4 regions of the Brevibacillus sp. HB1.3 genome follow, and region 1 is predicted to be linked to each of the others. Evidence: riboswitches for the same ligand, from Rfam matches in the RefSeq annotation. Region 1 holds a riboswitch; each other region holds the start of a gene.
The links. Region 1 has a riboswitch for cyclic di-AMP ahead of HPY31_RS24700 (hypothetical protein). Riboswitches for the same ligand answer to the same signal wherever they lie in the genome.
Positions count from the first base shown of each region.

Region 2: linked by a shared signal. The riboswitch ahead of HPY31_RS22440 (C40 family peptidase) and the one ahead of HPY31_RS24700 (hypothetical protein) in region 1 are both predicted to bind cyclic di-AMP.
Region 3: linked by a shared signal. The riboswitch ahead of HPY31_RS18130 (CAP domain-containing protein) and the one ahead of HPY31_RS24700 (hypothetical protein) in region 1 are both predicted to bind cyclic di-AMP.
Region 4: linked by a shared signal. The riboswitch ahead of HPY31_RS04390 (CAP domain-containing protein) and the one ahead of HPY31_RS24700 (hypothetical protein) in region 1 are both predicted to bind cyclic di-AMP.

Region 1 covers NZ_JABMIT010000013.1:148,777-154,012, forward strand. The annotation lists gene HPY31_RS24680 (hypothetical protein) at 1-45, opposite strand, end outside; gene HPY31_RS24685 (glycine betaine ABC transporter substrate-binding protein) at 64-999, opposite strand; gene HPY31_RS24690 (ABC transporter permease) at 996-1,835, opposite strand; gene HPY31_RS24695 (quaternary amine ABC transporter ATP-binding protein) at 1,819-3,045, opposite strand; gene HPY31_RS24700 (hypothetical protein) at 3,103-3,312, opposite strand; cyclic di-AMP (ydaO/yuaA leader) riboswitch at 3,441-3,587, opposite strand; gene HPY31_RS24705 (cation transporter) at 4,335-4,535, opposite strand; gene HPY31_RS24710 (heavy metal translocating P-type ATPase) at 4,600-5,236, opposite strand, start outside.
Region 2 covers NZ_JABMIT010000011.1:51,254-56,489, reverse strand. The annotation lists gene HPY31_RS22455 (cytochrome P450) at 1-209, shown strand, start outside; gene HPY31_RS22450 (sensor histidine kinase) at 400-1,785, opposite strand; gene HPY31_RS22445 (response regulator transcription factor) at 1,786-2,505, opposite strand; gene HPY31_RS22440 (C40 family peptidase) at 2,720-3,241, opposite strand; cyclic di-AMP (ydaO/yuaA leader) riboswitch at 3,246-3,385, opposite strand; gene HPY31_RS22435 (LiaF transmembrane domain-containing protein) at 3,705-4,109, shown strand; gene HPY31_RS22430 (PspA/IM30 family protein) at 4,174-4,869, shown strand; gene HPY31_RS22425 (class I SAM-dependent methyltransferase) at 4,964-5,236, shown strand, end outside.
Region 3 covers NZ_JABMIT010000007.1:230,049-235,284, forward strand. The annotation lists gene HPY31_RS18115 (methyl-accepting chemotaxis protein) at 1-756, shown strand, start outside; gene HPY31_RS18120 (iron-containing alcohol dehydrogenase) at 851-2,050, shown strand; gene HPY31_RS18125 (aminopeptidase) at 2,146-3,261, shown strand; cyclic di-AMP (ydaO/yuaA leader) riboswitch at 3,422-3,579, shown strand; gene HPY31_RS18130 (CAP domain-containing protein) at 3,587-4,174, shown strand; gene HPY31_RS18135 (hypothetical protein) at 4,305-4,952, opposite strand; gene HPY31_RS18140 (sensor histidine kinase) at 5,037-5,236, opposite strand, start outside.
Region 4 covers NZ_JABMIT010000001.1:928,552-933,787, reverse strand. The annotation lists gene HPY31_RS04400 (homoserine dehydrogenase) at 1-673, shown strand, start outside; gene HPY31_RS04395 (hypothetical protein) at 774-926, shown strand; gene HPY31_RS04390 (CAP domain-containing protein) at 991-1,791, opposite strand; cyclic di-AMP (ydaO/yuaA leader) riboswitch at 1,799-1,956, opposite strand; gene HPY31_RS04385 (rhodanese-like domain-containing protein) at 2,041-2,385, opposite strand; gene HPY31_RS04380 (cold-shock protein) at 2,816-3,019, shown strand; gene HPY31_RS04375 (hypothetical protein) at 3,165-3,536, opposite strand; gene HPY31_RS04370 (2-phosphosulfolactate phosphatase) at 3,725-4,465, shown strand; gene HPY31_RS04365 (catalase) at 4,546-5,236, shown strand, end outside.

The DNA of each region.
Region 1 (5,236 bases):
AGAAGTGAATGCTTCCCCCTTGCCCATTACGAGATAGTGCTTCATAGCAGAGCCTCCCCTTCCCTATTGAAGATCCTCGATGGACGAAATGTTCATGTACGAAGGAACCACGAGTCCGATTTTGGTTCCGTCGAGATTCGGACCCAAATCCTCGATTTGCCCACCGAATTTTTTCAAATAGCTCGTATCTGTAGACGGCAGCCACGCTGCAACCATCCCATCTACATCCCCAATGGCCACACCTGCCCACATCGGTCCAGTCTGCACCTGGCTCAATTCGACCTCATACCCCAGCTTCTGCTCAAGCACATGCTCTACGACGTGCGAGCTGGCAATCTCGGAATCCCATGCTACATAAGCGAGAGTCAGCTTCTCTTTTTGGACAGGCTGTATGCCCTCCACCCATTTCGCTACTTTGGCTTCATTGTTTTTTACCCATTCCGCTGCGGCCACTTCCGGATCTTTTCCGTCAATCATTTGAACCATGACCGACTCCATATCCGCTGGCTCCCAGTAGAACTTATCGAGAAATTGATAGGCAGCAGGCTGATCCTCTTTCAGCCCTTTGCGCACGATGGTATGAATTTGTTCCGCTCCGCCAAAGCCGTTCTTTGGGTCCGCCAAGTATTTCAAATCCATCTTTTTAAACATCCAGTGCGGCGTCCAGCCCGTTATGATAATTGGTTCCTTCGCTTCGTACGCCTTGATCAAAGCTGCTGTCATAGCGGCATCTGAGCCTTCGACAAGCTGCCATTTATCCAAGCCATACAGGTTCATGACTTCCTCTGTCTTTACCATCGAGCCTGCTCCTGCGTCGATTCCGATGATTTTGTAGTCGAGCTTTTCTCCTAGTACGTTGTCCGACGTCTCAGAAGGAATCGGACCGACCACCGTTGCTGTCGGTATTTGTGTGTTTGTGTTTTGACTAGAGCAGCCTGCGAGCCAAGCTGTCGCTCCCATCATGACCGCCAATATAGCTGGAACCATTTTGTTCATCATGTGTTTCGCTCCTTTTTTCCTGCATGTTGGGTAAGCCGATCCAAGACGATAGCGATGATCACGATGGATAACCCCGCCTCGAATCCTCTTCCTATATCCACTTGCGAAACGGCGCGATATACATCTGCACCCAAGCCTTTCGCCCCGATCATAGCCGCTATGACCACCATCGACAGGGCGAGCATGATACATTGATTAACTCCCGCCAAGATCGTCGATTTCGCATATGGCAGTTGTACTTTCACGAGCTTTTGCCAGCCAGTTGCGCCAAAGGCGTCCGCCGCTTCCTCCATTTCCGCTGGGACCTGACGAATGCCTAAGTTCGTAAGACGCACGATTGGCGGCAAAGCAAAAATAACGGAGGCAATGACACCCGGCACCTCGCCCAAGCCGAAGAAAAAGATCGCGGGAATTAAATATACGAACGCTGGCATTGTCTGCATCAAATCCAGTACTGGCGTGACGAGATTACGAAACGTATCGTGCCTCGCGCAAAGAATGCCCACCGGAATCCCGATAGTGATCGAAATCATGGTGGCAGTGAGGACAAGTCCCAATGTCTCCATCGTTTCATCCCAGTACCCCAAGTTGTGAATAAGAGAAAGTCCGATCACCGTAAAGACCATAGGCGCTCTCCCTGCAAAAACCCACGTGGCGGCCCCTAGCAGCAAGATGAGAATCAGCGAAGGTATCTCTGCCAAAACCGTGGAGCAGTAAGTCACCATCGTGGAAATGATGATAGACATCGGATCAAACAATACCCCTTTGTACTGGCCCAGCACCTCCACGAATCCTTCCATCCATTCGCCAATCGGCAGCTTAGGCACGGCGTCCATCACTTATCACCTCTGCTCTCTGATGTTCTTGGACATTGACTTTACCTACCAGCCCGCCTAGCACCGCTCCTTTTACGATGACACCCAACAAACGCTGCTGCTCGCCCACTACCGCAATCGGGACATGCAGGTCTGCCATCATCGGGAACAAACTGTGCAGACGTGCGTCAGGTGAAACGGTAGGGAGGTCGGTTTTCATGATCGCCTCCAGTGAATCTCCCGTACTGATCGCGAGTGATACGTCATACGCCGTAATCAATCCGAGCAGTGTGCGCTTTTTGTCCACGACGTACAAGCTGGACACTCCGTTATCCATCATGAGTTGCAGCGCCACTCGGGCCCCTTTGTCTGGCGTGATTGCTTCTGCCCGTTTCATCACATTTTCTGCAACGAGCACCCTGGACAGGTCGGCATCCTCCACGAACTTCCGCACGAATTCATCCGCGGGATCTGCCATGATTTCTTCAGGGCGGCCGATTTGAATGATCTGCCCGTCTTTCATAAAGGCAATCCGGTCGCCCAGCCGCAACGCTTCGTGCAAGTCATGTGTAATGAACAGGATCGTCTTTTTCATCGTCATCTGAAGCTCCAGCAACTCATCCTGCATATCTTTTCGAATGAGCGGGTCCAGTGCACTGAACGCTTCGTCCATCAAGAGAATATCTGGATTATTAGCCAACGCCCGGGCCAATCCGACTCGTTGACGCATCCCTCCGCTCAATTGATCCGGGTACGCATTTTCCCACTCGGTCAATCCAACGAGCGCGAGTGCTTCTCGTGCTTTTTCTTGCCGGAGCTCTGGTGGTACTTGTTGAATCTCCAAACCAAACTCCACGTTTTCCCGAACCGTCCGCTGCGGAAACAGGGCGAAGCTTTGGAAAACCATCCCGAGCTTCTTCCTCCGCACCTCGCGCAAAGCTGTCGCCTTCATGTCCACGATCTCTTCCCCATCGATCTCGATGCTTCCGCTCGTCGGGTCAATCAGTCGATTGCACAGTCGGATTAAGGTTGATTTGCCACTGCCGGACAGGCCCATGATGACGAAGATTTCGCCTTCCTCGACTTCAAAGCTGACCTGATTGACCCCAATGGACTGGCCGGTTTGCTTGTATATTTGTTCTTTCGTACGTCCTTCCGTCAGCAGCTTCAAGGCCAGCTCGGGCTGCTTGCCGAATACTTTTGTCAGTTTATGGACTTTCATTTTGGGCATGGTATCTCTCATCCTTCGTTTTTTCGTAAATGCAAAAAGCCCGCGAAGCTTCCACACTCAAGCAAACCCAAGCAGGCACGCTTGATTTTTACTCGTGTAGAAAATCCGCAGGCTTACGTAATACCTGGCGTCCATTTTCAGGACCCCCTGTACTCTGTCTTCCTGATTTTCGATTGTCAGCGATTTATGTCGTACCAACTGCCTCCCAGCGATCCACACCATCTCCTTCGCGTCTGTATCGCATAAGCTGCTCGTCGGTATTTCCATAAAAAAATAGGCCGATCCATTCTTCTTCTCCAGAACAAAGGTCCCAAAGAAAAAGCCTGTATCGGCCTATCACACGCCCGCAAGGAATCCCCTTGTTGCGCATAAAATGCCTAGACTTTATCCATCCATGACCTTCCCTGCTTTGGCCGACGAGGTTAGCTGACGGGTAGGATGGCAGAGAAGACTTTTCCTCATCCCTCCTGATCACTCAGGATTAACCCCAAAAGATTGGTTCCCCCGCTTCCGAGAATCTCGGAACTAGGCCGTATTGTGTTGCCTCTTATTTAATGGTGATTGTGATTTGAATTATACGCTCGCTTCCAGTTATTGTGAACGTTCGTTTAGCATGGTTTTAACCGGATTCTGTTTTTCTTTATGAGTCGGATTGGATTAGCTGTTCGTTGCTCATAAAATCAAGATATTGGTGCCTTTTACTCGCTGTTGTGGTGGGGAGGAAACAGGAGAAAACGCTCAGATTCTTGGAACCCCTGCGCGGGAGCATGGGGTGCCCGGCTCCGTGAAAAAAAGCGAAACCGCGTCCAAAGTAGTCCATCAAGATGTGTCTCAGAGGTGGACGCTAAAGGCAGTTTCGCTTTTTTTCACTACGCCTCGGTAGGTGTGTCCAAAGATCTTCGCTCATTTCTCCTGTTTCCTCTACGAGCTGTTGTGGGTCTACATGCTTTTTAAAAGACAGCTTGAATGCTGCTTTCAAGATGTAATAAAAAGCTGCTTGGGAAGAAGAACATTTCCAGTCCTAGCGCCTCTGGAGCCCTCCTTAGCTCCGAAATGAATGGCGGGGGTTTTCAGCTTCAACCTCTGAGATTACATCCTCGAAACTCTACTTCTGAAGCGCTCCCGACATTCATTTCGGAGCGGACAGTCTACCCCCTCGCGGGGCGTAGGCCGAAGCGTAGACTGGAAATGGGCTTCTTCCCCTCCACTACAGCCACTTTTACCTCAACACCAAAAAGCTCCCGCCTCAATGAATCAGGCAGGAGCTATGCTTTTCACAAACACGATGATTAAACGACGTCGTAGCCTTGGTCTTCAATAGCTTCTTTCACTGCATCGAGAGTCAAATTGCTCTCGTTATAGGAAACCTCAACCTTTTTTTCAGCCAGGTTGACTTTACCTTCTGCACCCAGATCTTTCAATGTGTTCTCGATGCGCGCTACGCATTTGTTGCAAGACATGCCTTCTACGTTCAATGTGATATTAGTCATGATCAATCTCTCCTTGCATTTTATGTTGTATAGGTAAGGCGGACAAAGCCGCTTGTTACTGTTGTTACAGCTTTACTCGTTGTAGTCTCAGTGCGTTGAGTACGACGGATACGGAGCTGAAGGCCATTGCGGCACCGGCAAGCCATGGAGCGAGTAAGCCTATTGCGGCAATGGGGATGCCCAAGGTGTTGTAGGCCAATGCCCAGAACAGGTTTTGCTTGATGTTGCGGATGGTGAGCTTACTCATTTCGATAGCGTCTGCGACACTAGTCAGTTCTCCGCGCATCAGGGTAATATCGGCTGCTTCCATCGCCACATCTGTACCTGTACCGATTGCCATACCGACGTCAGCGGTAGCGAGTGCTGGAGCATCGTTGATACCATCGCCGACCATCGCGACTTTTTTGCCTTGTTCTTGCAGTTTTTTCACTTCTGCGGCTTTGCCTTCAGGCAGGACTTCTGCGATGACGTGATCTATTCCTGCTTCACGGGCAATGGCCTCGGCGGTTTGACGGTTGTCACCGGTCATCATGATCACAGTCAATCCCATTGCTTTCATGCGCTGAACCGCTTGCTTGGAGGTTGGTTTGATCGTATCCGCTACGGCAATCAAGCCAGCGAGCTTGCCTTCGACGACTGCGAGCATCGCCGTTTTACCGGAGCGCTCCAATGCCAGCATGGTATCAGACACTGCTTGGTAC
Region 2 (5,236 bases), on a different contig from region 1:
ATCCAGCCTATGCTTATTTCCCGTTTGGCGGCGGGCCTCGTGTTTGTATTGGGAATAACTTTGCTTTGATGGAGGCAGCTTTGCTACTGGCGACGATTGCACAGCGATATCGACTACGACTGGCTGAACCGAACCAGGTAGTGGAGCCCGAACCATTGGTCACCTTGCGTCCCAAGAACGGACTGTCTATGCGTTTAGAGAAGAGATAGAAAAAAATGGAAGTCGAGGACAAAAAAAGAGGCATCTTATCAATACGGTTTCGCCGATTGTGTCAGATACCGAACTGGGGGTTATTTATCACTGAAAGCAACATGCTTACAAAAATGATTTTACAAGTAAAATATAAAGAAATAATTAACTGAGAATAAATCTATATAAAGTAAGGGTAGCTTGTGAAAGCTACCCATGGAAGAAGGGGATGGTGAAGGAGAAACTGCTTCCCATTCCCAATTCACTGTTTACCATCAGATCTCCGCCGTGAAGTCGGACGATGCTTTTGCAAATTGTTAAGCCTAAACCTGTACCGCCACTGTTGCGATTTCGTGATTTTTCCGCCCGATAAAACTTGGTGAAAATCTTCGTCAAGTCTTCAGCAGCGATTCCTTCTCCTTTGTCGATTACAGTAAAAAGGACATGTCCTTCTCGCTGATCACAAGTAAGGTAAATGGAGCCATCCGGTTTGTTGTAGTGAATGGCGTTGTTCAACAAATTTTCCATGACACGGCGCAGCTTGGTCTCATCCGCTTCGATGTGCAGTTCATTGGAGATTCGCAGCTTCCATTGAAACGTGAGGCCTGCCTCTTTGATTCTTGGCAAATAGTCCTCAATGATTCCTCGCAAGAAGCTTTTGACATGAATGCGGTTGATACTGAGTCGAACTTCGGAGCTTTGCGTGGTGAAGTCCTGCAGCTCGTCCAGCAGCTTTTCTAAGTCCGTCGTTTTTAGCTCGATCTTGCCCATCTGTTTCTGTATTTTGGTCATATCTGTCACGCGACCAGAGCCGATATATGAGGCATACCCTTTGATCGTGGTGAGAGGTGTACGGAAGTCGTGGGCGATCGAAGCAATCATTTCAGCCTGTCTTTCTTCCGATAAGCGAAGCTCATCCACCATTTCCCCGAAATATCGAAAGAGTTGTCCAAATTCGTCATGCGATCGATACGTAAATGTGACCAGCCGCTTCCCTTCCTGGATTTCTTGGGTGACGCGCGATAGTTCGTTAACTGGCCGTAGTATCCAGCGAACGAACAAAGCGAGCAGTACCAATCCTACCAGACTAATGCTTCCGTAAATAAACCAAAGCATCATGGAAACCCCTGTCGTAGCCATCATGTCGTAATCATCCGTGTAGAAATAAACAACGATCTCACCTGTACGCGGTGGCTCCTGCTGAAAATGGTACTCAGCGACCACTTTGAGGTCATTTTGCTTAGCAGAATCGCCACGGCTTGATGAGGAGGGGGAAGGCATTTTTAAATTATAAGCGCTTGATGTTTTGCTGTAGATAGTGTTTCCGTTGGCATCCTTCACGAGCATGCGGTACATCACGTCGTCTGGCAACTGCTTTTCAAGCTCCATGCGTTCGATTGGGTCCTTGAAATTACTGACGAGAAGCAGTTGATTGAGCATGACCTTCTCAGCGGCTTCCTTCTCAGCCTGGTACTGATTATGCCGGTCATTTTTTAGTTGAGCGACAATAATGTCTTGAAAAACAAATTTAAACAACAAAATGTTGAGTGTGAGCAAGGCAATGAAGGAGAGAAAAATTTTATTGCGCAAGCTCATTTAAAGCTTCTCCCCGATAAATACGTAGCCTGTCCCCCATTGTGTTTTAATGAATTGACGTTCTGTTTCCAGCTTCTCACGGAGGTTTTTAATATGGACCGTCACTGTATTGAGCGAGCCATAACCATATCCCCAAACACGGTCATAAATTTGCTCTCTTGTAAAGACGATGCCCGCATTTTCTGCGAGGAAGGTGAGTAGTTGGAATTCCTTGGTAGAGAGCTCGATCTTTTGGTTACATACATATACGGAATACGTTTCTTTATGAATTTCCAAGTCCTTGAATTTCAAAACCGTAATTGGAGAAGAGGCCGTTTCCTTCTCAGGCTGCTCTTCGGTATGCCTACGAATGCGCTCATAGCGACGAAGGTGGGCACGAATGCGAGCGAGCAGCTCTTCTGTATCAAAAGGCTTCGTGATGTAATCGTCTGCACCGATTTCAAAGCCGACTACCTTATCTACCGCTTTTCCTTTTGCACTGAGAAACAGTATAGGCAAATCCCACTCACGGCGAATTTGAGAGCAGAGCTCGTAGCCACTCATGTTGGGCATCATAATATCCAAAAGGATCAGGTTGGGACGCTCACCTTGGCTGAGCAACGAGAGTGCATCTTCTCCGCTTTCAGCAGAGGAAACGCTGAAGCCCTCGTTCTCCAAAATGTCTTCTAGCAGTTCAATAATCTCCAGATTGTCATCGACAATTAAAATGTGATCTTTCACCGGAACAACCCCCAGTTACTTCTATTAATAAGGAATACCACTCAAAGAATGGGTCTTGTCTATCATAACATGCTTTGCCCCTATCAGGGGAAGAAACCCCGTAAGTTATTAAGTTGTTCTAATATGTGAGGGTACCTCTTTAGACCAGGTACTAAATTTCGTCAGAAAAAGCCAGAGACGTAGTGTCCCTGGCTTTTATTATTTTGCCGAATGACTATTTTTTAGCTGGTTTTTCCGGCAACGATGCAGCTTGCACCGCTTTTTCCTTATTCGGAGTTTCTGCTTTCGCTAGAACAGGAGCACTGAGACGCTTGGCGCCTACATAACGCTTGCTCCAGTAGTATGGATCGTTCAACTTGGTGTTGACGACTCCACGACCAGATTCCGAGTGCACGAATGTGCCGTCTCCGATGTAGATACCCACGTGAGAAATGCTGTGACCGTTCGTATTGAAGAATACGAGATCGCCTGGTTGCAAATCTTTTCTGTCTACCTCTGTACCTAATTCGTACTGGGAAGCAGAATTGTGAGGCAGGTCTACACCTAACGCATCAAATACGTAGCGCGTGAAACCGGAGCAGTCAAAGCCCTTTTTGGACGAGCCGGAAGATTTGTAAGGGGTACCGTACAAGTCGCTGACAACTTCATTGAGAGTATTCTCCTCAGCAGCCTGTGCAGCGCCTGCCCCCATAGCAAGCAATCCAGCCATAAATAAAGATAAAACCATCTTGCGCAAAAGAAACTGCTCCCTTCGTGAGCCTACGAGGTTAGCTGAAGGGTTCGGTCGAAAGGACGCCCTAGGCTGCTAGGAGTAGCAACCATTCACCCCAAAAACGTGGTTCCCCCGTTTCCGCTAAGCGGAATTCGGCTATTTTTCGATGTTTTTTTACACGCACTCTTACGAAGATTCTACGCCAGTCCTTTTTTTCCTTCTTTTTATCTGTTCATTCACAGATTCGTCACAAAGATACCGTCAAATGCTGTAACGTTTTCGTTCGACAGTGCAAGCCGCCCTTCGACGTGGGCTTATTCCTGCGTTGCGGGAGAGCTCGTCCGATTAAGGCAGGAAAATGTCTCCGTCCAAGGACGGAGGGAAAAACCAACCGCACGCCCGTTATGGGAAGCCTATACCGAGGGCTACAATAAGGGCATAACGTTCCACAAGCACCACATGCAAAACGAATGGAGGTAAGCGAGTAATGAGCGAACGGTCTGGCAAAGTACTACTCGGGCTGGTTCTGCTGCTAGTCGGTGGGTTGGTTCTTCTCGATCTGGTGGGTATCGATATCGGAGACTTGCTCGGGTTTATCATTCCCGGCGTGATCATGATATACGGTGCCAAAAAGATCATGGGACAAACCGGTTCACGTTTTTGGGGAATCCTGGTCTTCCTATTCGGGTTCCTGATGTTGATTGGCAAGCTTGACCTACTGTTTCACGCGCTTCTGGCCATTGGGGTGATTTATCTGGGATATCGCTTACTGCGTCCCAGCCAAGAACCTAAACAAGCGCCACCTGCTTGGGAGCGTGAATGGGCCCAAAAAGTATTAAAGGAAGATACGCTGGACACTTGGGAGAGAGATGTAAGAAGACGCCCACAGTAACGCCAATGTCGCAAGAGTCTTTTGGATGAACAATATGATGTGATATGATGAGGAGGAAAAAATAATGAGTATCTTTAAACGTTTGCGTGACCTGACAGTAGCTTCGGTAAATGATGCATTGGATTCGATGGAAGATCCAGTAGTGATGCTGAATCAATATATGCGTGACATGGAAGTAGAAATCGGACAAGTTGAAGTAGCGGTTGCCCGTCAGGTTGCACTGGAAAAGAAATTCCGTCAGCAATTGGACGAAGCCAATGCTCTGATCGAAAAACGTGATCGCCAAGTCAAGCTCGCCTTGACTGAAGGAGAAGACGAGTTGGCTCGTCGGGCACTCGCTGACAAGAAGCAGTACGAAGGCCGTGCAGCGGAGTATGAAACCCTCTACCTGTCAGCATCCGAGTCAGCTACGCAAATGCGCGAGAAGCTGGCTGAGCTGAAGGAAGAGTTCTATAAAATGCGTGCGAAAAAGTTCACACTGATGGCACGTGCACAAGTAGCTCGTACACAAAAGCAAGTCAATCAAGCAGTTGTCGGTATCGGCAATCAGTCCGCAGGCCGTGGCTTCGCTCGCATGGAAGAGAAAGTCATGCGCATGGAAGCAGAAGCGCAAATGAGCGGGCAATGGCGCCAAACGAATCGCGCTTGGGAGAACGCTTTGTCTGAACTGGAAAAGGACGATCTCGATGCAGAACTTGCCAGCATCAAAGCATCCATTAATGAAGTAAAAACACCGCTAGCCAAACCAGTACAATCCTAATTCAACAGGAACTGGGGGACAAGGTGTAGAATAGATTGTGTCAATTCGGCAGCCTGTGTACATCAGGCTGCTTTTCCCCTAGGAGGTACGATTCTTGCAGGACTTCTTGGTCTTTTTGCGGCGGTTTATCGCTGAGCCTGGACGCGTCGGTAGTATAATCCCCAGCTCTCGTTTTTTATGTGAGCAAATGTTGAAAAGCGTCGATTGGGCTTCAACCGATGTGATCCTGGAGCTGGGACCTGGTACAGGGGCATTTACCCAAACGATCTATCAGCGCTTGCATCCCGGCACACAGTACGTGCTCGTGGAACGAGATTCCCAATTTCGCTCTATGCTTCAATCACGTTTTCCCGATCTTCCTATCAGG
Region 3 (5,236 bases), on a different contig from region 1:
CAGCACATCAAGCAATCGATGGATGGACTGATTGCGCGTATTTTCTCTGTGATTGAAGCGGGTAAAAAGATGCAGACAGTCACCCACCATGGACAAAATCGTATCGATGATTTGAACACGATGATCAATCGCTTCTCCCACACGTACACACAGGTCGACACCCGCATGACAGAACTGCGTCGACAATCAGAATCTATTGGACATGTTGTTCATCTGATCCAAAATGTGGCGAAGCAAACCAAGCTTCTCGCTTTAAACGCGAGTATTGAAGCGGCCCGTGCTGGAGAAAACGGACGCGGATTTGCTGTCGTGGCAAACGAGGTAGCCAAGCTTGCCAGCGAGTCGGAAAATGCCACAGTAGAAATCACGCGACTGATGGACGCTGTTCAGGAACAAACCCATGAGATTTCCTCCGAAACCTCACAAGCATCCGAACAGCTTCAGCAAAGCCTGCAAAAGCTTTCAGAGGCTGCATCTGCTTTTCTTGAGCTTCGACAAGCTGTCGACCAGACAACGGGAGAGCTGCATATTGCCAATGAGGGGTTATCCGACATAACCGAAGGCTTGCACACCGTAGACATGGCATTCGATGCGTTTGTTGCCGTTTCACAAGAGACAAAAAGCAGCACAGAAGAAATGTTGGTCGCCTCGCGCGAACAGCTCACTTCTATTGAAAAATCACGTCAATTGGCAACAGAGCTTCTATCCTTATCTGAGCGGTTGCAAGAAATCAGTGATCGCTTTCGCGTTGCCTGAACAAGATGAGCCTCCCCCTCCGGGCAGGCTCTTTTCGTTTGTTTATGATAAACTTGTCAGTGGTACAACCAATACGTGAAAGAAGGAATTTCAGATGTTTCCATTTGAAGTGTCTTTTCCTACCAAAATTTACTTTGGCATAGGCGAACTGGAACGTTTGGGCCAAGAAGCAAAATCATTAGGCCAAAAAGCATTGCTCGTTACAGGCGGCAATGCTGCCAAACGTACAGGACTTTTGGACCGCGCCAAGGCTCTGTTGCAGGAAGCTCAAGTGGCGTATCTTGTTTTTGACAAAATCGAACCGAATCCGCGTACCGCAACGGTTGATGCCGGAGCTGCGCTTGCGCGTGAGCATCAGTGTGACTTCATTCTGGCTATCGGTGGCGGCTCCGTAATGGATGCCTCCAAAGCGATTGCGGCGGCAGCCGTTTCCGGACGCCCGATTTACGATTACATGCGGGGAAATCCGAGCGGTTCTGGTCAATTACTGGTACCCGTTCAGGAAGCACTGCCGATCATGACCGTCCCGACAGTAGCCGCCACAGGTTCGGAAGCAAACCATATCAGCGTCCTGACTCATTGGGACACGCATGAAAAATCTTCGATCAACGGTCCAGCACTTTACCCGAAGATTGCCATTCTTGACCCGTCTGTCACCTTTACCGTTCCGGCTCGCGTCACAGCGGAGTCTTGCGCCGATATCTTTTCCCATCTGTTTGAAAACTATTTGATCAGCGCGGAAGGGACCCACGTTCAGGACGGGATTTCCGAAACACTCATTCGCCTCGTCGTCGAGCACTCCATCACAGCGATCCAGCAACCAGACAACGCTGAAGCACGATCCACCCTTTTATGGGCGAGCACGCTGGGCATCAGTCCCTTCGCTGCTGGCGGTCGCGGTGCTGGCATGCCGTTGCACGGAATTGAACATCCACTGAGCGGAATCTATGATATGGCTCACGGTCGTGGACTGGCGATCCTGTCCCTTCCTTATTTCGAACAGGTGATATTGCAAGACCGTCCCGAGAGACTAGCCCGTATGGGACGTCATTGTTTTGGTGTTACGATGGAGAACGAGGGCGAAGCAGCACGAGCAACGATTGATGCCGTTCGCCGGTGGTATGAGCGCATGGGAATCACAGAACGTCTGTCTGACTTCGGTGTGACCAAACAATCGCTGGCCCAAATGGCCGAAGAAGCAGTTCGCATCGGCGGACGCGGAATCGGGTATCTGCCTAGCTCACGAAAATTGAATGAATCCGATGTAACCGCGATCTACGAGGCTTGCCTGTAATCGAAGCATCAAACACACTGGCGAGCCTTCGCTCAGTTATGTAATAATACAAATTAATCATTAATCAAAATTATTTTACTACGGAGGTTACCACCATGGCAGATCCACGTATTAATGAACTGGCAAGCCGTCTCGTCCGTTACTCACTCCATTTGCAAAAAGGCGAAAAAGTTCTGATCGAAAATACAGGCCTGCAACCTGAACTCGTTCGTGCACTTGTGCGTGAATCATTTGCAGTTGGGGCTCTGCCTCTGGTCACCCTGAAAGACCAGGAAGTCATGCGTGCACTCTATCAAGGCACGAGCGAAGAACACATGGCTCTGATGGCAAAATACGAGTATGACCGGATGAAGGACATGGACGCTTACATCGCCATCCGCGCCTACGACAACATCAACGAGTATGCCGACGTACCAGAAGACAAAATGGGCATTTACGCTCGCGTCCTGTATCAACCTGTACATACAAACGAGCGCGTTCCGAACAAACGCTGGGTTGTACTTCGCTACCCAAACAAGTCGATGGCACAGCTATCCAAAATGAGTCTCGAGAGCTTTGAGGACTTCTACTTCTCCGTCTGCAATCTGGACTACGCGAAAATGTCCGCTGCCATGACTCCGTTGAAAGAGCTGATGGAGCGCACTGATCGTGTACGCATCGTCGGTCCAAAAACGGACCTGCGCTTCTCCATTAAAGGAATCAATGCCATCAAGTGTGACGGCAAACGCAATATCCCGGATGGCGAAGTATACACCGCTCCTGTACGCGATTCCGTGGAAGGAACGATTTTCTACAACGCGGCATCGATCTACAACGGCATTACCTTCAATGATGTGCAATTCACTTTCAAAGAAGGCAAAATCGTGGAGGCGACCAGCTCCAATACTAAAGCATTGAACGATATCCTCGACACGGACGAGGGCGCACGCTATATCGGAGAATTCGCGATCGGCTTCAACCCGCACATCCTCCACCCGATGCTGGACATCCTGTTTGACGAAAAAATCGCGGGCAGCTTCCACTTCACGCCAGGAAATGCTTACACAGTAGCAGACAATGGCAACCGCTCCTCCGTTCACTGGGACTTGGTCCAAATCCAACGCCCTGAATACGGTGGCGGAGAAATCTGGTTTGACGATGTGCTGATCAGAAAAGATGGGCGCTTTGTATTGCCAGAGCTGGAAGGCTTGAATCCGGAGAATTTGATTTAAACGAAATGAATGAAAAAATGGGTTAGGGAATGAGGTTCCCTAGCCCATTTTCTATTGTTCAGAGAAAATAAAGTATGAGACTGATGCTGATATTCTTATTAATCCTACCAAATTTTACGGGTATCTTTCACCGGTGAATCTCTGTTATTCTAGGTCATGCCAAACAAAACAGCCGAAACTTCCTCTCGAATGGAAGTGCGGGGGATCTTTTTTACTTGCAGATGAGAGATCTGCATGGGGTGAATCGCCAAAGTGCGTAGGGTTGTTTCCTCAATCCGAATCCGTCAACTAACCTCGTAGGCCAAAAAAAGGAGACGATGTGAATATGAAACGCCTTGGTACTGTTGCAATCGCGACATTGGGATTGGGATTTGTTCTTTCCGGCTTTTCTAACACAGCTTCTGCAGCTACCACATGTCCGCAATACGGATATCAACCATATATGCAACCTGTCCAACCGCAAATGCAAGCACCTTACGCAGCACCAGCGAATCAACAGCAGCCAGCTCAACAGCCAGTAAAACAAGCTAACCAACAAGTGGATGCTTCCTCTGTTGGGAAGCAAGTAACTGATTTGGTAAACCAAGAGCGTGCAAAAGCAGGTTTGAAGCCAGTGGAACTGGATGCTTCCCTGAATAAAGTTGCACAAGCAAAAGCGGCTGATATGTCCAACAACAACTACTTTGACCATACAAGCCCTACGTATGGCTCTCCATTTGACATGATGAAACAATTCGGTGTATCTTCTATGACCGCGGGTGAGAACATCGCCATGGGTCAACGTACCGCTGAAGAAGTCATGAACCAATGGATGAACAGTGAAGGACACCGTCAAAACATCATGAATCCTTCCTTCACCAAAATCGGTGTAGGCTTTGTGAATGGATACTGGGCACAAGAATTCATCGGATAATGAAATTTGGATATAAATGCCGAGTCCTCTAGCGGGGACCCGGCTTTCTTGTTTTTTCCCAGCCTTGTCTGGAGTGGCCTTTGAACATCTATCAATCTCCGTGAAAAGCCAACAGCTAGCTTTATACGCTTTATTCAGATTTACTTCCCATTTCTAGTTCGTTTGTCTTTTCTTCAACCACCGATTCCGCACCTTCTCGAATTTTTTCTACAACTTCTTCAGATTTGAGTTGCTTGTGCGAAGGAAGTTCTAAAAAAGTAGAAGCACGTCGATCGAGCCACAAGCTTTCCTCACCTTCCCTATCAGTTGCAACGAAGATAAACCCACCTGCATAACTAAAGTACGTAATGTTTACATCTTCCCCGAGTGTATTTTTCATGTTCTCGTAAAGGGTAAACAATTCAGGACCAGTTTTTTCACCACCAGCCATGATTGGCTTTGTATCTGTTGCTAAAACTATACCTTTTACTTCATCCCCTTCCATAATGAAGGAAAGTTTTTCATCCGTTGAAGATAGTAATCCTTGCATATTCGTATCGTTGTATTTACGTATTTTATCCGCTTCTGGTAAAACAGCTCCCTGAATTGAAAAATCCGAAAGGGTTACATTACTACTCAATTTGCTTAAGGGTTCATTCCCTTGGTTACGTGCCTGTTCCATCTTTTTATATGCCTGTAGTGCTTCCTTATCCCCTTGGTTAATGGCCCCAGCCCAAGTAGCCGATGATATTCCAGCAATAACTACCGCACCTATCAATGTCCATGTGTTTTTATTCATAACTCCCCCGAAGTTAATTTGTCCCGTTACAAGAATATTCTACCAAATATTGAAGCGTCTCCATTTTTTATTTTTTCCATCCTTTCATCCATACGGCAGCCTGACCTCAAAGCATGTTCGAATCAAATCACTTTGGACAGAAATCGTTCCCCGATGCTTCTCGACGATATTTTTGGCAATAAACAGGCCGAGTCCTGTGCCTCCCCCTTGATGCGTTCGCGCTTTGTCGCCAGTAAAAAACATTTCAAAAATATGCGGTAGCGCCTCCTCTGGTATCTGGTCAC
Region 4 (5,236 bases), on a different contig from region 1:
GCATGCGATCGCGATTTCAAAAGGTGCGCTAGTTGTTGATTATGCTAGTTTGGCCGCTCTTGCCAAAAAACATGGTACCGCGTTGAAAATTAGTGGGGCAACAGCAGCAGCTCTGCCGACGATCGATCTTTTGCAGTATAACCTGGCAGGCTGTGAAGTAAAACGAGTTGAAGGTATTTTTACGGGAACGACGAACTTCGTGCTTACAAAAATGATGGAAGAGGGGCTCACCTGTACAGAAGCAGTCGAGCTCGCTCAGAAGATGGGGATTGCCGAACCGGACCCCTCTTACGATATCGATGGTTGGGATACAGCTTCGAAGCTCACGATCCTGGCAAACGCTGCTTTTGGCGGGCAAGTAAATCTAACCGATATCGCACGCGCAAGTATTCGCGAAATAACCTCGTTACAAATCGAGACGTGGAAAAAGCATACGAAGATTCCCAAGCTGATCGGAACGATCCAAAAGGAAGCGAATGGTACGCTTACAGTAGCAGTTGAGCTATGTGCGGTGGATTTTACCCATCCGTTTGCATCCGTATTAGGTACGACAAAAGCAATCAGGGTAGAAACAGATGTCATGGGAGATTTATTGGTCGTTGGAGGAAAATCAGATCCTGTCGCGGCAGCAGCGGCTGCCCTAAAAGACCTTGAACATATTATTAGCAGATAGGTTCATTTGCATGTGCTTCCAGTGTTCCTTAGGAATGAGTCGTTTAGAACCGCGTGCATACTAGGGATGCACCACCAAAAACGGCGAGGGGGCCATACGGATGAAACAATCGTCTGATGTCAATGCCGAGCTGCAGCAAGTATCTGCTTACCCAACCAAGCAAGAAATGAATCAAAAGGACGTTGCTTTGCTAGATGAGCAGGAAAGCTGCTGTACCCCCAAAAAACAGGCTTCTGAAACACAGCCGGAATAATGCCTACACGAAAAAGCCGGGTCTCGATTAAGAGAAACCGGCTTTTCGTTTCGTGCAAAGCGTGTTACCCGATAAATTCTTGTACCCAGTAGCCATTTGTGAAGCCGACACCAATTTTCGTGAAGTCAGGGTTCATAATGTTTTGGCGGTGGCCTTCACTGTTCATCCATTGTTGCATGACTTCTTGTGGACTCTGTTGACCCATGGCGATATTCTCACCTGCAGTCGAGTATTGAATGCCATACTGCTTCATCATGTCAAATGGGGAACCGTACGTTGGGCTGTTGTGGTCAAAATAGTTGTTAGCAGACATATCTTGTGCTTTTGCCAAAGCTACTTTGGACAGTGTTGCATCCATTTGAACAGGCTTGAGACCTGCTTTTGCACGTTCTTGGTTTACCAAATCAGCGACTTGTTTCGCAAAATCACCCGTCTTAGCTTGATCCGCTTGATTTACTGGAGCGGCAGGCTCAGTGACAGTATTGGTAGGTTGTGCTGGTGCTGTTTGTACTGGTTGTGCTGGTGTTTGTTGTACTGGAGCTTGTTGTACGGGAGCTTGTTGGAAAGATCCTGGTTGATACGGGCATGGTTGTTGTACAGGTGTAGCTTGTCCTTGCTTAACAGGTTGCATTAGCTGTACTGCTTGTGGCTGGCCAGGAACAAAGCCTTGCTTTTGGAAAAAGTTAAGAAACTGTTGAGCATTTGGTGCTTTTTGGAATTGTCCCATATTTTGACCCACATTGAATTGGAATTGTCCGTTCTTCAATGGGCAGTTAGATGCTGCGGAAGCAGAAGAAGCAAACCCTGTCAAAGCCAAGCCCAGACCAAGAGTCATCGCGATTGTAACAGAACCAAAACGTTTCATAAAACAAATCTCTCCTTTTTTTTGCCTACGAGGTTAGTTGTCGGATTCGGATTGAGGAAACAACCCTACGCCAGTGTGGCGATTCACCCCAATGTGGAATAGCTCATCCACAAAAAAGTCCCCCGCACTTCCTTTTCAAAGAGGAAGTCTCGGCTTATTTCGTTTGGCATGAACAACGATATCAGACAATCCCAATCGAAATAAAGGAGTAATATATGGCAAATAGCTAGAATCGTTGATAAATTAGGCTCATTTTGTTTCGTTTGATTGTTCCTTCCAGGCGGTTAAGCCGCCTTCCAATGCATTTGCATGGAAACCATGCTCACGAAGGAGAGCCGCAGCTTTTTGAGCTTTGTTACCTGTTGTACATAAGGTAACGATCTGCACATTTTGCGCGAGTTTTTCGGTTTCTTCATCAAGCGGCTTGTCCTGTTCTTTCATTAGAAGATAGGGGACGTTTTGCGTCGATGCGCTTTCGTGAACGAGGCTGCCGGAAACAAATTTCTCGGCGTCGCGTACGTCCAATAAAAGTACGGGCACTTTCTTTTCAAGCATTTCGGATAATTGAATGGTTGTCAAAATATGATTTTGCAATGTAATCCCTCCCAATCCTATTGTATCAGAGTTCCGCATCGTCCAGAATAAGGGTGAACGGTTGCTTTTATTGGACAACCATGGTAGAATGAGGTTGCTACTTGAAAAATTGATACCTAATCATTCATCGAGGTGTTTGTATGCTGATGGATAACATTTTTGAATCCCCGATTCACACTGGCGCGGTCATCGGAGCCGCAAGGATGGAAGAGAGGAAGGGCTTTCATTGTTTTAGGTTTTCAAAAGGTTTAGTTTTTAATTTTGCAGTTCCGTCCTATGACATTTGCATATTTACTGAATAAGTAAAATTCACATATCATGAAGGCGTATCATCGCACATGATCTGGTATTTCTTCATGATATGTGAGCTTTATTTGCTTCGGTAAATATGACTAGCATATTCAAATTGAATTTTTGGAGGTTTTTTTAGATGCAAACGAACGGAACAGTAAAATGGTTTAACGCAGAAAAAGGTTTCGGTTTCATTCAAGTAGAAGGCGGAGACGATGTATTCGTTCACTTCAGCGCAATCCAAGGTGACGGTTTCAAAACTTTGGACGAAGGTCAAAAAGTTCAATTCAACATCGTTCAAGGCAACCGTGGCCCACAAGCTGAGAACGTAGTAAAACTGTAAGTCTCCTTTTCAAAGAAACTGTCCTTTCGAGGGCAGTTTCTTTTTTTGTCGTGGTCGTCCCAAGCGCCTTTTCCTGCATGCGAATGGATGAAAAAAGGAACTATGGCGTCCCACCATAATTCCTCATTTTCTTCCTACAAGATAGTTAAATACAAGTTTCGATTTCGACAGTTTGGAATTGACTGTCAAGAACGGTAAGACCAACAACTTGACCGCCGCCGATAGAAGTACGGCCATAAGTGGTGAGAAGGACATTTCTGTTGTTTTCTGCTACGGTAAGGCGCACTTCATAGTGGAAAGAAGCGGGGACCAGTGCATTGAAAGCAGTGCGAGTATTCGCAGGGATTAATTGCGTGATGTCAAGCAAAGTGCTAACTGGATTCGTTTGCGTAACTGCGTTACCCCAGTTTAATACTTGCACACGTACTTCAACCGCTTCTGTGTTCAGATTTACTAGGTCGAGGTGAGCGGTAAGAGCACGGGCGAGGTTGTTTTGCAAAATACCGGTCGTTCTCACAGTATTTTTTCTTGGGCGTCTGTGATTTCTTTTTTCCGAATTACCTTGATCGTCGTCGTATTCGATTTCAGACATCCATGTTCACTCCATTCTTTTTAATCTAGTGGGACAATAATACGATATTGTTTCTTGTCTTAATTTGTAACGGCGAACGTAAGGGGACGAGTAACTATTTTGGATAGAGGATGGTGGAGGGTTTGGGAGATAGAACTGTATGCAAACAACTAGACTATACAGCTCGATTTGATTGGGGATACGAAGGGGTAGAACAGGTCGGAGCAGCATCGGATATGATCGTCATTATCGATGTGCTCTCCTTCAGCACGTGTGTCGATATCGTAACGGGACGAGGAGGTATCGTTTATCCTTATCAGGTAAAGGACGAGTCCACCGTAGCATTCGCCAAACAAAAAGCAGCGCTGCTCGCTGGAAAACGCGGAGAACCAATCTCCCTTTCACCCGCCTGTCTGAAAACGGTTCCAATGGGAAGTAGAATCGTATTACCCTCGCCAAACGGATCGACCTGTACCGTGTTGGCGAAGAAAACTGGTGCGAAGGTAATCGCTGCCTGCTTGAGAAACGCGCCATCTGTGGCCAGATACATACAGCAGCAGAATGGAACCGTAACCGTCATTGCTTGCGGTGAGCGGTGGGGGAATGGAGCATTGCGACCCGCTATTGAAGATATGATTGCGGCAGGTGCGCTACTTCATGAACTGACAGGGTATCGATTGTCACCAGAGGCCGAAATAGCAGTGGCAGCCTTTCGAGTGACCCAAGATCATCTTCCTGCTTACTTGCAGAAATGTGCTTCTGGCCAAGAGCTGATCAGTATGGGGTACCCGGAAGATGTCGAACTTGCAGCGCAGTGGAATCAGAGTGGCGCAGTTCCAGTGCTTAACGATGATTTTGCGTACGAAGCGATTTAGTCTTTTCGCATAAAGAATCCCTCATTCGGTAACCATGGTTATGAACCACACATGAGAAAAACTGGACAGGGAGGATTCATATGGATGAAAAGAGCAAGTCCATCAACCAGGCAGAAGATAATATCCTGACGAATCGTCAAGGCCATCCGATCACAGACAACCAAAACTTGCGGACAGTTGGAAATCGCGGGCCAACCGTTCTGGAGAATTACGATTTTCTTGAAAAAATCACGCATTTTGATCGGGAGAAAACACCTGAACGTGTCGTGCATAGTCGAGGTGCAGGGGCACATGGCTATTTCGAAGCGTATGGAACCGTAGGTGATGAGTCGATTTCTACGTACACGAGGGCAAAGCTGTTTTCGGAGCGGGGGAAAAAAACGCCTGTGTTTGTGCGGTTTTCTACGGTGAATCATGGCACACATTCGCCCGAAACATTGCGCGATCCACGTGGGTTCGCGGTGAAGTTCTATACAGAGGACGGGAACTGGGATCTGGTGGGCAATAACCTCAAAGTTTTTTTCATTCGGGATGCCATGAAGTTTCCTGATCTTGTCCATGCGTTCAAGCCAGATCCTGTCACAAACATTCAAGACGTGGAACGGATCTTTGACTTCATCTCGAACACCCCTGAGGCCATGCATATGATTACGTTTTTGTTCTCCCCGTGGGGAATACCAGCGAACTATCGACAAATGCAAGGCTCTGGCGTAAACACGTACAAGTGGGTAAACCATGAAGGAAAAGCGGTCCTGGTCAAATACCATTGGC